3 regions of the Kitasatospora sp. NPDC091335 genome follow, and region 2 is predicted to be linked to each of the others. Evidence: predicted binding sites of a transcription regulator. Region 2 holds the regulator's gene; each other region holds the start of a gene.
What was found. Region 2 encodes HrcA, which represses chaperone genes, less so after heat shock. Its sites were predicted from a motif close to TTNGCACTCNGNNNNNCNGAGTGCNAA; they were not measured.
Positions count from the first base shown of each region.

Region 1: the regulator HrcA is predicted to act here: its motif matches at 3,004-3,030, upstream of groL (chaperonin GroEL).
Region 3: the regulator HrcA is predicted to act here: its motif matches at 1,900-1,926, upstream of groES (co-chaperone GroES).

Region 1 covers NZ_JBIVUM010000013.1:80,317-85,036, reverse strand. The annotation lists gene ACIQOW_RS25555 (hypothetical protein) at 38-748, shown strand; gene ACIQOW_RS25550 (hypothetical protein) at 755-1,111, opposite strand; gene groL (chaperonin GroEL) at 1,225-2,847, opposite strand; gene ACIQOW_RS25540 (cold-shock protein) at 3,171-3,377, opposite strand; gene ACIQOW_RS25535 (MoaD/ThiS family protein) at 3,914-4,192, opposite strand; gene thrC (threonine synthase) at 4,228-4,720, opposite strand, start outside.
Region 2 covers NZ_JBIVUM010000001.1:149,650-154,369, forward strand. The annotation lists gene ACIQOW_RS00640 (DUF3097 domain-containing protein) at 1-67, opposite strand, end outside; gene ACIQOW_RS00645 (hypothetical protein) at 99-683, opposite strand; gene htpX (zinc metalloprotease HtpX) at 708-1,628, opposite strand; gene hrcA (heat-inducible transcriptional repressor HrcA) at 1,916-2,950, shown strand; gene dnaJ (molecular chaperone DnaJ) at 3,026-4,165, shown strand; gene ACIQOW_RS00665 (16S rRNA (uracil(1498)-N(3))-methyltransferase) at 4,299-4,720, shown strand, end outside.
Region 3 covers NZ_JBIVUM010000002.1:7,392-12,111, forward strand. The annotation lists gene groL (chaperonin GroEL) at 1-1,318, opposite strand, end outside; gene groES (co-chaperone GroES) at 1,454-1,759, opposite strand; gene ACIQOW_RS04760 (hypothetical protein) at 2,009-2,344, shown strand; gene ACIQOW_RS04765 (SAM-dependent methyltransferase) at 2,373-3,539, shown strand; gene ACIQOW_RS04770 (polysaccharide deacetylase family protein) at 3,541-4,452, opposite strand; gene ACIQOW_RS04775 (hypothetical protein) at 4,531-4,720, opposite strand, start outside.

The DNA of each region.
Region 1 (4,720 bases), on a different contig from region 2:
CCTACCTATAGGTCCAGTGCGGGGCCCGGCCGCCACAATGGTCGCCATGCCGATCACCGAGCCCGACCCCGCCACCACGGCGCCCGACCCGTCCGGCACCGAGGCCGGCCTGCTCGCCGCCTGGACCGCCCTGCTGCACCGCTGCGGGGCCGGCGCCGACCCCGAGCCCTACGGCCGGGAGCTGCTGCGCCGCTGGTCGGAACCGCAGCGCCGCTACCACCGCGTCGCACACCTGCACGCGGTGCTGCGGCACGTCGACGAGCTGGCCGGACACGCCGCCGACCCGGACGCGGTCCGCCTGGCGGCCTGGTTCCACGACGCCGTCTACCGCACCGACCGCACCGAGAACGAGGAGCGCAGCGCCGCCCTGGCCGTCCGCGCGCTGACCGCCGCCGGACTGCCCGCCGAACGGGTCGCCGAGGTCGAACGCCTCGTCCTGCTCACCGTCGGCCACGACCCCGCCCCCGGCGACCGCGACGGCGAGGTGCTCTGCGACGCGGACCTCGCCGTCCTCGGCGGCACCCCCGAGGCGTACGCGGCGTACGCGGCCGCCGTCCGCGCGGAGTACGGCTTCGTCCCCGCGCCGGACTTCACGGCCGGCCGGGCCGCCGTCCTGCGCCGGCTGCTGGCCCTGCCCGCCCTCTACCGCTCCCCCGCCGCCCGCGAGCGCTTCACGGCGGCCGCGCGCGCCAACCTGACGGCCGAACTCCGGGAGCTGACCGGCCAGGACCCGTCCGACACCCCTTAGAGCGCCCTACGGCAGCTTGCCCACCGGTGCCACCACCGCGCCCCGCTTGCCGCACACCCAGTGCGGCTCCGGCCCCAGCTCGGGCTCCACGCCCAGCGCGTGCGGGTCCCCCTCGGCCGCGCAGTCGGCGCACAGCGGCCAGCGCCCGTACTCCTCCAGCAGCGCGTCCTGGACGTCCTGGGCGACCAGCCCGAGCACGTACTCGGTGCCGTCCGGCCACTGCTCCAGCCACCAGCGGCGGTGCGTCACGGCCTGTTCCACCAGCGAGACGACGGCGGCGTCCGCCACGTCCCGCGCGGTGAGGTCGGCCAGGATCAGTGCCCGGGCGTTGTGCAGGGCGGTCTCGATGTCGTCGGCAGCCATCCGTCCATCCTCTCCCCGATTCCCCCGAACGCCGAAACGCCGCGTGGGCGGCCCCCCGAAGGGGACCGCCCACGCGGACGGGGAACCAGCCGATCCGATCGAAGCGATCAGGATCAGAAGTCCATGTCACCGCCCGGCATGCCGCCGCCGGCGGCCGCGGCGGCCTTCTCCGGCTTGTCGGCGATGACGGCCTCGGTGGTGAGGAACAGCGCCGCGATGGAGGCGGCGTTCTGCAGCGCGGAGCGGGTGACCTTGGCCGGGTCGATGATGCCCGCGGCGACCAGGTCGACGTACTCGTTGGTGGCGGCGTTCAGACCGTGACCGGCGGGGAGGTTGCGCACCTTCTCCACCACGACGCCACCCTCCAGGCCGGCGTTGGTCGCGATCTGCTTGATCGGGGCCTCCAGCGCGACCTTGACGATGTTGGCACCGGTGGCCTCGTCGCCGTCCAGCTCCAGCTTGTCGAAGGCGACACCGGCCTGCAGCAGCGCGACGCCACCACCGGCGACGATGCCCTCCTCGACGGCGGCCTTGGCGTTGCGGACGGCGTCCTCGATGCGGTGCTTGCGCTCCTTGAGCTCCACCTCGGTGGCCGCGCCGGCCTTGATGACGGCCACGCCGCCGGCCAGCTTGGCGAGGCGCTCCTGGAGCTTCTCGCGGTCGTAGTCCGAGTCGCTGTTCTCGATCTCGGCACGGATCTGGTTCACGCGACCCTGGACCTGGTCGGCGTCACCGGCACCATCGATGATGGTGGTCTCGTCCTTGGTGATGACCACCTTGCGGGCGCGGCCCAGCAGGTCGATGCCGGCGTTCTCCAGCTTGAGGCCGACCTCCTCGGAGATCACGGTGCCACCGGTGAGGATGGCGATGTCGCCGAGCATGGCCTTGCGGCGGTCGCCGAAGCCCGGGGCCTTGACGGCGACGGACTTGAAGGTGCCGCGGATCTTGTTCACGACCAGGGTCGACAGGGCCTCGCCCTCGACGTCCTCGGCGATGATGACCAGCGACTTGCCGCCCTGCATGACCTTCTCCAGCAGCGGCAGCAGGTCCTTGACCGAGCTGATCTTGGAGTTGGCGATGAGGATGTAGGCGTCCTCGAAGCTCGTCTCCATGCGCTCCAGGTCGGTGGCGAAGTAGGCCGAGATGTAGCCCTTGTCGAAGCGCATGCCCTCGGTGAGCTCGAGCTCCAGACCGAAGGTGTTGCTCTCCTCGACGGTGATGACGCCTTCCTTGCCGACCTTGTCCATGGCCTCGGCGATCAGCTCGCCGATCTGGGTGTCAGCGGCGGAGATGGAGGCGGTGGAGGCGATCTGCTCCTTGGTCTCCACGTCCTTGGCCTGGGCCAGCAGCTGGTCCGAGACGGCGATGACGGCCTTCTCGATGCCGCGCTTCAGGGCCATCGGGTTGGCGCCGGCGGCGACGTTGCGCAGACCCTCGCGAACCAGGGCCTGGGCGAGCACGGTGGCGGTGGTGGTGCCGTCACCCGCGACGTCGTCCGTCTTCTTGGCGACCTCCTTGACGAGCTCCGCACCGATCTTCTCGTACGGGTCCTCGAGCTCGATCTCCTTGGCGATGGAGACACCGTCGTTGGTGATCGTGGGGGCGCCCCACTTCTTCTCCAGCACGACGTTGCGGCCCTTGGGGCCGAGCGTGACCTTCACGGCGTCGGCGAGCTGGTTCATGCCACGCTCAAGGCCGCGGCGAGCTTCCTCATCAAAGGCGATGATCTTGGCCATCTGAAGTGGTCCTCCGGGACACGGTCGACTGCTCGGACCAAGGGGTGCCCGCGACGGACGGCCCTGGTGTGCGGGGGTCCATTCCCCTACCGCTCCCGGGGGCCTCACCGACCCGGTCCGCTGTCACTCTCACGCTGTGAGTGCTAACGCCAATGATTAGCACTCAGGGTGGTCGAGTGCAAGCCCCGGCGATGATCCGCGAGCCGCCGACGGGACCGTCCTGGAACGCCGACGGGCCCGTACGACACGCGTCGCACGGGCCCGTCGAGAAGCGAGTGGTCACCAGCCGTAGGGCCGCGCCGAGCTCCTGGGGTCGGAAGGGGTCATTCCGCCGCGGCGCGAACCATGTCCGCCTGCGGGCCCTTCTGTCCCTGGGAGATCTCGAACTCGACCCGCTGGCCCTCCTCGAGGGTGCGGTAGCCGTCCATCTGGATCGCGCTGTAGTGGACGAAGACGTCCGCACCACCGTCGACCGCGATGAAGCCGTAGCCCTTCTCCGCGTTGAACCACTTGACGGTGCCCTGAGCCATTCCGAACTCCCCTAGTGCTGTGCTGGCCCTTCACGCGCCCGCAGGTAGCGGGCCCGGGTTGGTTTGAAGGCCGGCCCGGGGAACCCCCCCTGGGCACAGCCGTGCACGCCGCAACCCTCCGCACGGGACACCGAACGGCCTCCGGTGAGCGGGTGATTGCGTCGACCGCCGCTGAATGTATCCGGATCGACGCCCTCTGCAACAGGGCCAGCCACCGGTAATTCCGCCAAGGCGGCAGGGGACAGGACGGGTTGAATCGGAATAATCTCCGCATTCCACGCCGGACATAGCGGACGAATTACTCAAATGCCTGCGGGAATTCTGACATCCGCCTGACATGTTTTACGGTCCGTGCCCAGCAGCCGGACTCCCCGGGCCGAGCACTGCGGGGGCCGAAAGGGAAACCCTGTTCCCAGCCGAGCCACACTCTACTCCGACTCGAACCGGAAATATTCCCGCGGGAATGCAAGCGGTCGCCCGCGCGTACGGAGAACGGAATTCCGTACGCGCGGGCGACCGCGGGTGCTCGCGCCGGCTCAGCAGCCGCCGGCCACCGCCGGGATGATCGAGACGCCGGCGCCGTCCTTGATCTCGGTCGCCAGGCCCTCGGCGAAACGCACGTCGTCGTCGTTCACGTAGACGTTCACGAAGCGGCGGAGCTTGCCGGTGTCGTCCAGGATGCGGGCCGAGATGCCCGCGTGGTTCTTCTCCAGGTCGGCGATGACCTCGGCCAGGGTGGCACCCTCGGCGGTCACCTCGGCGGCGCCGCCGGTGTAGGTGCGCAGGATGGTGGGGATGCGGACGTTGGCGCTCATGACTCTCCTTGCGGGGGTGGGGCCTGACGGGTGGTTCAGAGGGACGCGAGGCCGGCGGCGCGGAAGGAGTCCAGCGTCGGGCGGATGACGGCGGTCATCCCGGCGTCGGAGACGGCGTCCAGGGTCTTCAGGCCGTCACCGGTGTTGATCGCGACGGTCTCCTTGGCCGGGTCCAGCTGCCCGGTCTCGACCAGCTTCTTCAGCACGCCGACGGTCACCCCGCCCGCGGTCTCGGCGAAGATGCCCTCGGTGCGCGCCAGCAGCCGGATCGCCGCCACGACCTCCGCGTCCGTGACGTCCTCCACCGCGCCACCGGTGCGGCGGGCGATGTCCAGCACGTACGGACCGTCAGCCGGGTTGCCGATCGCCAGCGACTTGGCGATGGTGTCCGGCTTCACCGGCTTGATCACGTCCCGGCCGGCCTTGAACGCGGCCGACACCGGCGAGCAGCCCTCGGCCTGGGCGCCGAAGATCCGGTACGGCCGGTCCTCGACCAGGCCGAGCCTGATCAGCTCCTGGAGGCCCTTG
Region 2 (4,720 bases):
CCTCGGGGGCGGGGGCCTGGTTCTTCCACGGCGGGGTCAGGTCGGGTCCGTACTGGCGGCTGCGCATACGGGTGATCATAGGGAGGGCGGACGGTGCGTCAGAGGCCCGGCGCGCCCCAGACCGGGAACCAGCGGCTCAGGTCCTTCTCCAGCCGCAGGTCGTTCCCCAGCATCGCGTTGACCTGCAACTCCAGCGGGCTGTTGCGCCGCTCCCCGCCGCCGGGCATCGGGGCGAAGGGGTAGAACGTCCCCCGCTTGTAGAGGTAGACCAGGGCCAGTGACTGTCCCTCCGGATTCCTGAAGGCCACCAGCGAGCAGAGCAGCTGCGGCCCGAAGCCGTTCGCCTCCAGCTCGCTGTTGACCGCGTGCAGGTCGTTCACCAGCTCCGGCAGCTCCTCGGGCCGGTGCCGGGCGAGCAGCCAGGAGTAGCCGTAGCCGTCCTTGGAGGCCTCCACGGGGACGCCGCCGCGCTCGGTGTCGGCGTCCAGCAGCGCCCTGACCTGCTGCTCGACCTGGACGAAGGCCGCACCCTCGACGGCCGCGAAGCAGACCGAGCCGAGCCCGGTGGGGGTGAAGCCGGCCCCGGCCTCCAGGGTGAGCGCGGCGGACGGCACGCCGAACAGCTGGTCGAGGTCGGGTTTGACGGGCTTGGTGCGGCCGAACAGGGTGTCCAGGATTCCCACGGCGGTCCTCTCGGGTTCGGGGCTTCAGCGGCCGAGCTGCTCGGAGATCCGCGCCAGCTGCTCCAGCCGCTTCTCCAGGCTCGGATGGGTGGACAGCAACTGCGAGGCGGTCTCCCGGGCGCTCAGCGCGGGGGCGAAGTAGAAGGCGTTGTACGGCTGGGCCTGGCGCAGGTCCTTGCTGGGGATGGCCGCGATCTGCCCGGTGACCTTGGTGAGCGCCGAGGCCAGCGCGCTGGGCCGGCCGGTGAGCTGGGCGGCGGCCCGGTCGGCGGCCAGCTCGCGGTAGCGGGACAGCAGCCTGGTGAGCAGGAAGCTGACGGCGTAGACGACCATCGACACCAGCGGGATGACCAGCGCCACGACGGCCGCGTTCTGGTCGTTGTTGTTGCGCCCGCCGCCCATGAACCCGCCGTACACGGCGATCCGGGTCATCGCCCCGGCGAGCACGCCGAGGAAGCCCGCGATCGTCATCACCGCGACGTCCCGGTGGGCGACGTGCGACAGCTCGTGGGCGAGGACGCCCTCCAGTTCCTCCGGCTCCAGCCGGCGCAGCAGCCCGGTGGTCACGCAGACCACGGCGTTCTGCGGGTTGCGGCCGGTGGCGAAGGCGTTCGGCATGTCGTTGTCGGCGACCGCGACCCGGGGTTTGGGCATGTCGGCCAGCGCGCACAGCCGGTCGACCGTGCCGTGCAGCTGGGGGAACTGTTCGGGGGACACCTGGCGGGCTCCCATCGCCCGTTCGGTGATCTTGTCGCTGAACCAGAACTGGGCCACGAACAGCCCGCCGGAGATCAGGACGATCAGTGGCCACGCGCCGCGCAGCAGCGCGATCAGCAGGCCGGTGAAACCGACGTACAGCAGCCCGATCACGAACATCGTCGCGACCATGCGGCCGGTCAGGCCGCGGTCGGGCGCGAATCGGGTGTGCTGGCCCGAGCTCGACATCGCTTGCTCCTCCGTTCGCCGTCGCTTTCGATGCTGCCACCCGGACGGCCTCCGGGCACCACCCCGGCGCCGGGAGGATCGAACCGCGGGGGCCCCGCGGGCCGTGGCTGGAACTGCGGGGAGGATCACCCCGGCCGGACCGTTCCTGCCGTAGGGCCCGGGCCTTACACTGGCAGGTACGGTTCTGGCACTCGCGTGTTCAGAGTGCCAGGCCGGGGTCTCGGGAAGCGGCCCGCGGCGGCAAGGGACACAGACGGACAACGTGCGAAGACGGAGGTGCGCGCCCCATGGCCGGTGAGGTCCGCCAGCTGGACGAACGCAAGCTCGCCGTGCTCCGCGCGATCGTGCAGGACTACGTGGGCACCGAGGAGCCGGTCGGCTCCAAGGCCCTGGTGGAACGGCACAACCTCGGGGTCTCGCCGGCGACCGTCCGCAACGACATGGCGGCGCTGGAGGAGGAGGGTTACATCCACCAGCCGCACACCAGCGCCGGCCGCATCCCCACCGACAAGGGGTACCGCCTCTTCGTCGACAAGCTCGCCGAGATCAAACCCATGAGCGCCCCCGAGCGCCGGGCCATCCGGCACTTCCTGGACGGCGCCGTCGACCTGGACGACGTGGTCGCCCGCACGGTGCGGCTGCTCGCGCAGCTCACCCGGCAGGTCGCGGTGGTGCAGTACCCCTCGCTGACCCGCTCCACCGTCCGGCACATCGAGCTGGTGGCGCTGGCCCCGGCCAAGGTGATGCTGGTGCTGATCACCAACACCGGCCGGGTCGAGCAGCGGATGGTCGACTGCCCCGGCTCGGTCGGCGAGACGGTGCTGTCGGACCTGCGGACCCGGATCAACGCGAGAGCCGCCGGCCGGCGGCTCCCGGAGGTCCCCGGGATGCTGGAGGAACTGCCGGCGCTGTTCGACCAGGCCGACCGGCCGACCGTCAGCACCGTCCTGGCGACCCTGTTCGAGACGCTCGCCGAACATAACGAGGAGCGGATCATGCTGGCCGGCACGGCCAACCTGACCCGCTTCGGGCACGACTTCCCGCTCACCATCCAGCCGGTGCTGGAGGCACTGGAGGAGCAGGTCATCCTGCTCCGCCTCCTGGGTGAGACCGGGGACGCCGCGATGACGGTCCGGATCGGGCGGGAGAACGCCTACGAGGGGCTGAATTCCACCTCGGTGGTTTCGGTCGGCTACGGTTCGGGCGACGAGAGCGTGGCCAAACTGGGTGTGATCGGTCCGACCCGGATGGACTATCCGGGCACAATGGGGGCGGTGCGAGCGGTGGCGCGGTACGTGGGCCAGATCCTGGCCGAGTCCTAGCAGAGGCCATCGCCGGAAATCCGGCGATGGCGACCAGTCGCAGCACTACTACAGGCGGAACAAGCGGAGCATTTGGTGGCCACGGACTACTACGCGGTACTCGGCGTCCGACGGGATGCGGGGCAGGACGAGATCAAGAAGGCGTTCCGGCGCCTGGCACGCGAACTGCACCCGGACGTCAACCCGGACCCGAAGACGCAGGAGCGGTTCAAGGAGATCAACGCCGCTTACGAGGTGCTCTCCGACCCGCAGAAGCGTCAGGTCTACGACCTCGGCGGGGACCCGCTGTCCCCGGGCGGCGGTGGCGCGGGCGGCTTCGGCGCCGGCGCGGCGGGATTCGGCTTCTCCGACATCATGGACGCCTTCTTCGGCGCCGCGGCGGGCCAGCGCGGCCCGCGCTCGCGCACCCGCCGGGGCCAGGACGCCATGATCCGGCTGGAGATCACCCTGGAGGAGGCCGCCTTCGGCACCACCAAGGAACTCCAGGTCGACACCGCCGTCACCTGCACCACCTGCAGTGGCGAGGGCGCGGCCCCCGGCACCTCGGCGCAGACCTGTGACATGTGCCGGGGCAAGGGCGAGGTCTCCCAGGTCACCCGGTCCTTCCTGGGCCAGGTCATGACCTCCCGCCCCTGCCCGCAGTGCCAGGGCTTCGGCACCGTCGTGCCGACCCCCTGCCCGGAGTGCGCCGGCGACGGCCGGGTGCGCGCCCGCCGCACCCTGACCGTCAAGATCCCGGCCGGTGTCGACAACGGCACCAGGATCCAGCTGGCCGGCGAGGGCGAGGTCGGCCCCGGCGGCGGCCCGGCCGGCGACCTGTACGTCGAGATCGCCGAGACCAGCCACAACATCTTCCAGCGGCGCGGGGACGACCTGCACTGCACCGTCACCATCCCGATGACGGCGGCCTCGCTCGGCACCCAGGTGCCGCTGCAGACCCTGGACGGACTGGAGGAGGTCGACATCAGGCCCGGCACCCAGTCCGGCCAGTCGATCCCGCTGCACGGCAGGGGCATCACCCACCTGCGCGGCGGCGGCCGGGGCGACCTGATAGTGCACGTCGAGGTGAAGACGCCCAGCAAGCTCGACGCCGAGCAGGAGGACCTGCTGCGCCGCCTCGCGGTGCTGCGCGGCGAGGAGCGGCCGTCCGGCCAGTTCGCGCCGGGCCAGCAGGGCCTCTTCTCCCGGCTGAAGGACGCCTTCAACGGCCGGTAGCCGTCGTCCGCGGAGGGGTGCCGGGGGGCCTGCCCCCGGCACCCCTTCCGTGTCCGCCCCCTCCGCCGCAACCCCCTCCCCCTCTCCGCCGCAGGCCCCTCCGGCCGCAGCCCCCTCCTGGAAGGTCCCCGTCATGACCGCGCCCGTCTTCGTCGTCGAGACCGAGCGGATCGCCGCCGCCGTGCCCGGGGCCGTGGTGCGCCTGGACGGCGCGGAGGGGCGGCACGCGGCCGCGGTGAAGCGGCTGGAGCCGGGCGAGGCGGTGACCCTGGCCGACGGGCTGGGACTCGGCGTGGAGGGCACGGTCGCCGAGGTGCTCGGCAAGGACGCGATCGACGTGGCGGTCGCCGCCGTGCGCCGCGAGCCGGAGCCCGCGCCGCGGATCGTCGTCGTCCAGGCCCTGCCCAAGGGCGACCGCGGCGAGCTGGCCGTGGAGACCATGACCGAGGCCGGCGTGGACGTGGTGGTCCCGTGGGCCGCCTCGCGCTGCATCACCCAGTGGAAGGGCGAGCGCGGCGCCAAGGCGCTCGCCAAGTGGCGCTCCACCGCCAGGGA
Region 3 (4,720 bases), on a different contig from region 2:
CACCGGTGGCCTCGTCACCCGACAGGCCCAGGCCGTCCTCCAGCACCTTGGCGGCGTGGACCAGGGAGGCCCCGCCACCGGCGACGATGCCCTCCTCGACCGCGGCGCGGGTCGCCGAGATGGCGTCCTCCAGGCGGTGCTTGCGCTCCTTCAGCTCCACCTCGGTGGCGGCGCCGACCTTGATGACGCAGACGCCGCCGGCCAGCTTGGCCAGGCGCTCCTGCAGCTTCTCGCGGTCCCAGTCGGAGTCGGTGGCGGCGATCTCACCCTTGATCTGGGCGACGCGGCCGGCCACGGCCTCGGCGTCACCGGCACCGTCGACGACGGTGGTCTCGTCCTTGGTGATGGTCACGCGGCGGGCGGTGCCCAGCACGTCCAGGCCGACCTGGTCGAGCTTGAGGCCGACCTCCTCGGAGATGACCGTGCCGCCGGTCAGGGTGGCCAGGTCGCCGAGGATCGCCTTGCGGCGGTCGCCGAAGCCCGGGGCCTTGACGGCGACGGCGTTGAAGGTGCCACGGATCTTGTTCACGACCAGGGTCGACAGCGCCTCGCCGTCGACGTCCTCGGCGATGATCAGCAGCGGCTTGGAGGCACCGCCCTGGAGGATCTTCTCCAGCAGCGGCAGCAGCTCCTGGATGGAGGAGATCTTGCCCTGGTTGATCAGGATGTACGGGTCCTCCAGGACCGCCTCCTGCCGCTCCGCGTCGGTGACGAAGTACGGCGACAGGTAGCCCTTGTCGAACTGCATGCCCTCGGTGAAGTCCAGCTCCACGCCGAAGGTGTTCGACTCCTCGACGGTGATGACACCGTCCTTGCCGACCTTGTCGATCGCCTCGGCGATCAGCTCGCCGACCTGGGTGTCCTGCGCGGAGAGGGAGGCGACGGCGGCGACGTCGTCCTTGCCCTCGATCTCGCGGGCGACGGACAGCAGGTGCTCGGAGACGGCGGCGACGGCCTTGTCGATGCCCTTCTTCAGGGCGGCCGGGCCGGCACCGGCGGCGACGTTGCGCAGACCCTCGTTGACCAGGGCCTGGGCCAGCACGGTGGCGGTGGTGGTGCCGTCACCCGCGACGTCGTTGGTCTTGGTGGCGACCTCCTTGACGAGCTGCGCGCCAAGGTTCTCGTACGGGTCGTCCAGCTCGACCTCGCGGGCGATGGTGACACCGTCGTTGGTGATGGTCGGGGCGCCGAACTTCTTGTCGATGACGACGTTGCGGCCCTTGGGGCCGATGGTCACCTTGACGGTGTCGGCCAGCTTGTTGACACCGCGCTCCAGCGAGCGGCGGGCGTCCTCGTCGAACTGCAGGATCTTCGCCATGTTCCCTATTCCCTCGGGGCTGCGGCCGGCCCACCGGCCGCCGAACTACGTGAACCAACAACCACGCCCCGGGCCCCTGTCACTTGGGACACGGATCCGGGGCGGGTCGGAACGACTTACTTCTCGATGCTGCGTTTACTTCTCGATGATGGCGAGAACGTCGCGAGCCGAGAGGACGAGGTACTCCTCGCCCTGGTACTTCACCTCGGTGCCGCCGTACTTCGAGTACAGGACGATGTCACCGACGGCGACGTCGAGCGGCAGACGCTGGCCGTCCTCGAAGCGGCCCGGTCCGACGGCCAGGACGACGCCCTCCTGGGGCTTCTCCTTGGCGGTGTCCGGGATAACCAGGCCGGAGGCCGTGGTGGTCTCGGCGTCGAGCGGCTGGACCACGATGCGGTCCTCGAGCGGCTTGATGGCAACCTTGCTGCTGGTGGTCACGTCCGAGCTCCCCTTCGGAGATTACGGGGTTTTCTAACGGGTAGGGCGATCCTGCGGGCCTGCCGTCGCGGGGGTCAGACACACGTCGTCGCATTAGCACTCTCCCGGTGGGGAGTGCCAAGGACGACCATAGGGCCGGGTTAGCACTCAGTCAACCAGAGTGCCAACGGCGCGCCCTGAGATCCCTGGTTCCGGGATGAGTAGTCGTACTCATGTGCGGCCGGTCCCGGCCCGGACAGACTCCCTGCCATGACTCCGATCCCGGCCCGCATCGGCCCGTCCCGGCTCAAGGACGCGGCCCTCGCCGTACTGTCGCTGCCCCTCCTGGGAGCCGCACTGCCGTTCGTCGCCTTCTTCGTCGTCGCCTCCCTCGGCAACGGCCCCGGCCACGGGGACGACGGGGACGGACTCGGGTGGGCCTTCCTCGGCATCGGGATGCTGGCCGCCCCGGTCGTCGCCCTGGCGGCGGGCCTGGTGGTCGCCTTCCGCAGCCGGCGGTCCGGCTACCGGCTCCTGCCGTTCGCGGCCGCGCTCTCCCCGTTCGCGCTGCCCGTGGTCCTCTCCTCGGGCGTCCTGTGGCGGTGAACCGGCCGCTGCCCGCGAGAATGGCCCCGTGGACACCGAGAACCTCCAGCCCCTGCTGACGCCCGAGGGCCAGGCCCTGCTCGCCGAGCTGCGCGAGTTCACCCCCGAGGAGGAGCTGGCGCTGGCGACCCGGTTGCGCCGGGAGTACCCGGCGGAGCTGGTGTCCGCGGCGTTCGGGCAGGCGCGGCTGCGGCAGCGGGCCCGGGCGAAGTTCGGGGCGGACGCCGACCTGATGTACTTCACGCCCAACGGGGTCGAGCAGTCCACCAGGCGCAGCGTGGCCGAGTGGCGGGCGCAGCGGTTCGCCGGGCTGGGCGTACGGCGGCTGGCGGACCTGTGCTGCGGCATCGGCGGGGACGTGCTGGCGCTGGCCCGGGCGGGCATCGAGGTGCTGGCCGTCGACAAGGACCCGGCGGCCTGCGCGGCCACCGCGGCCAACGCCGCCGCGCTGGGGCTGGCCGAGCTGGTGGAGGTGCGCTGCGCGGACGTCGCCGAGGTGGACGTCACCGGCTACGACGCGGTGTTCACCGACCCGGCCAGGCGCACCTCGCGCGGCCGGGTGTTCGACCCGGAAGCGTACGCCCCGCCGCTCTCCTGGGCGATCGAGGCCGCCCGGCGGACCCCGGTCGGCGCCCTGAAGGTCGCCCCCGGCATCCCGCACGAGGCCGTGCCGCGGGACGCCGAGGCCGAGTGGGTCTCCGACCACGGCGACGTCAAGGAGGCGGTGCTCTGGTTCGGCACCCGGGCCGCGCACCCGCACCGCGCCACCCTGCTGCCGCAGGGCGCCGGCCTGACCGGGGGCGACCTGCCCGACCCGCCGGCCGGCCCGGTCGGGCGCTACCTGTACGAGCCGGACGGCGCGGTGATCCGGGCCCACCTGGTGGCCGAGGTGGCCGGGCAGGTCGGCGGCCGGCTGATCGACCCGAAGATCGCCTACCTGACCTCGGACGAGCTGGTCGCCACCCCGTACGCGCACGCCTTCGAGCTGACCGACGTGCTCCCGTTCGGCATCAAGAAGCTGAAGGCGCTGCTGCGCGAGCGGGCGGTCGGCACGGTGGTGATCAAGAAGCGCGGGATGGCGATCACCCCGGAGGAGCTGCGCCGCCAGCTCAAGCCCTCCGGGCCGAACACCGTCACGGTGATCCTCAGCCGGACCGACCACGGCCCGCTGATGATGCTGGGGCAGCCGGTCTGAGCTACGACGCGGGCGCCTGGATGTAGTCCTCCAGCCGGGCCACCGAGAAGCCCTGCTCCTGGATCCGGGCCAGCAGGTCGCCGAACATCTGGGTCATCGTGGCGCCCTTGAGCTCCTTGGGGCCGCGGAAGTGCGCCAGGATGATGTCGCCGGACTTCAGCTTCTTGTCCCCCGACTGGTACTGCATGTCGTGGATCTGCATCGACTCGCGCCACAGCACCATCGCGCGCGGGCCGCACTGCTGGACCGAGGTGTTGAGCGTCGGGGTGCTGGCGCCGTCGCCGAAGGGCGGCCGGAACAGCAGCGGGGCGGTGCCGTACTGCTGGGTGAGCGCGGACTGCGCGTCGCAGATCTCGGACTTCTGCTTCTCCGCCGGGATCTTGCTCATCACCGGGTGGTCCACGGTGTGGTTCTGGACGTGGTTGCCCAGCGCCTGGAGCGGCTTGAAGTAGCCGTAGTCGTTCTTGACGATGTCCCGGGTCAGGAACATCGAGATCGGCACCTTGAGGTCGGTCAGCATCTCGACGAACTTCGGGTCCTTCTCGGCACCGTCGTCGATGGTGATGAAGACGACCTTGTCGTTCGTCTTCACCTCGCTGAACACCGGTACCGGGCCGGTCCGTTCGAGCTTGACGGGCTTGTCGGCGGGCGGCGCGGGAGCGGGGGCGAGCGGGGTGAGGTTCCACTTGGCCCAGGCCGCCGCGCCGGCGCCGGCCGGGGCGGGGGTGGTCGGGGCGGCGCCGGCCGGCGCGGCCCCGGTGGGCGGGGGCGTGCCCGGCCCGGTCGTGGCAGCCGTGGTGGCCGGGGCGGCGCTGCCACCGCCTCCGCCGTCGCCGCAGGCGGTGGCGAAGGCCAGCAGGGCCAGCGCCCCCACCGCGTACGTCCTGGTCCTGCTCCGCCCGTCCCTGATCACCGCAGCGCGCTCCCGGTTCCCGTCCAGCTCTCTCGGCTATGCACGGTAACGGCTGCCGCCGCGGTTCCCGATCCGGGGTTACTCGACGTGTTCGCTGCTGAAGGACCAGCGGTGCACCGGTCGGCCGAGCAGCTCGGCCGGCGGGTCGGCGACGGGCCGGGGCTCGCCGCTCCACCAGCTGATCAGCAGCACCCGCTCCCCCGCGGCCGTGAGCAGTTCGAGGCGTTCGAGACCGGCCGCTCCGCGCAGCGCGGGCAGCGCCGACTCC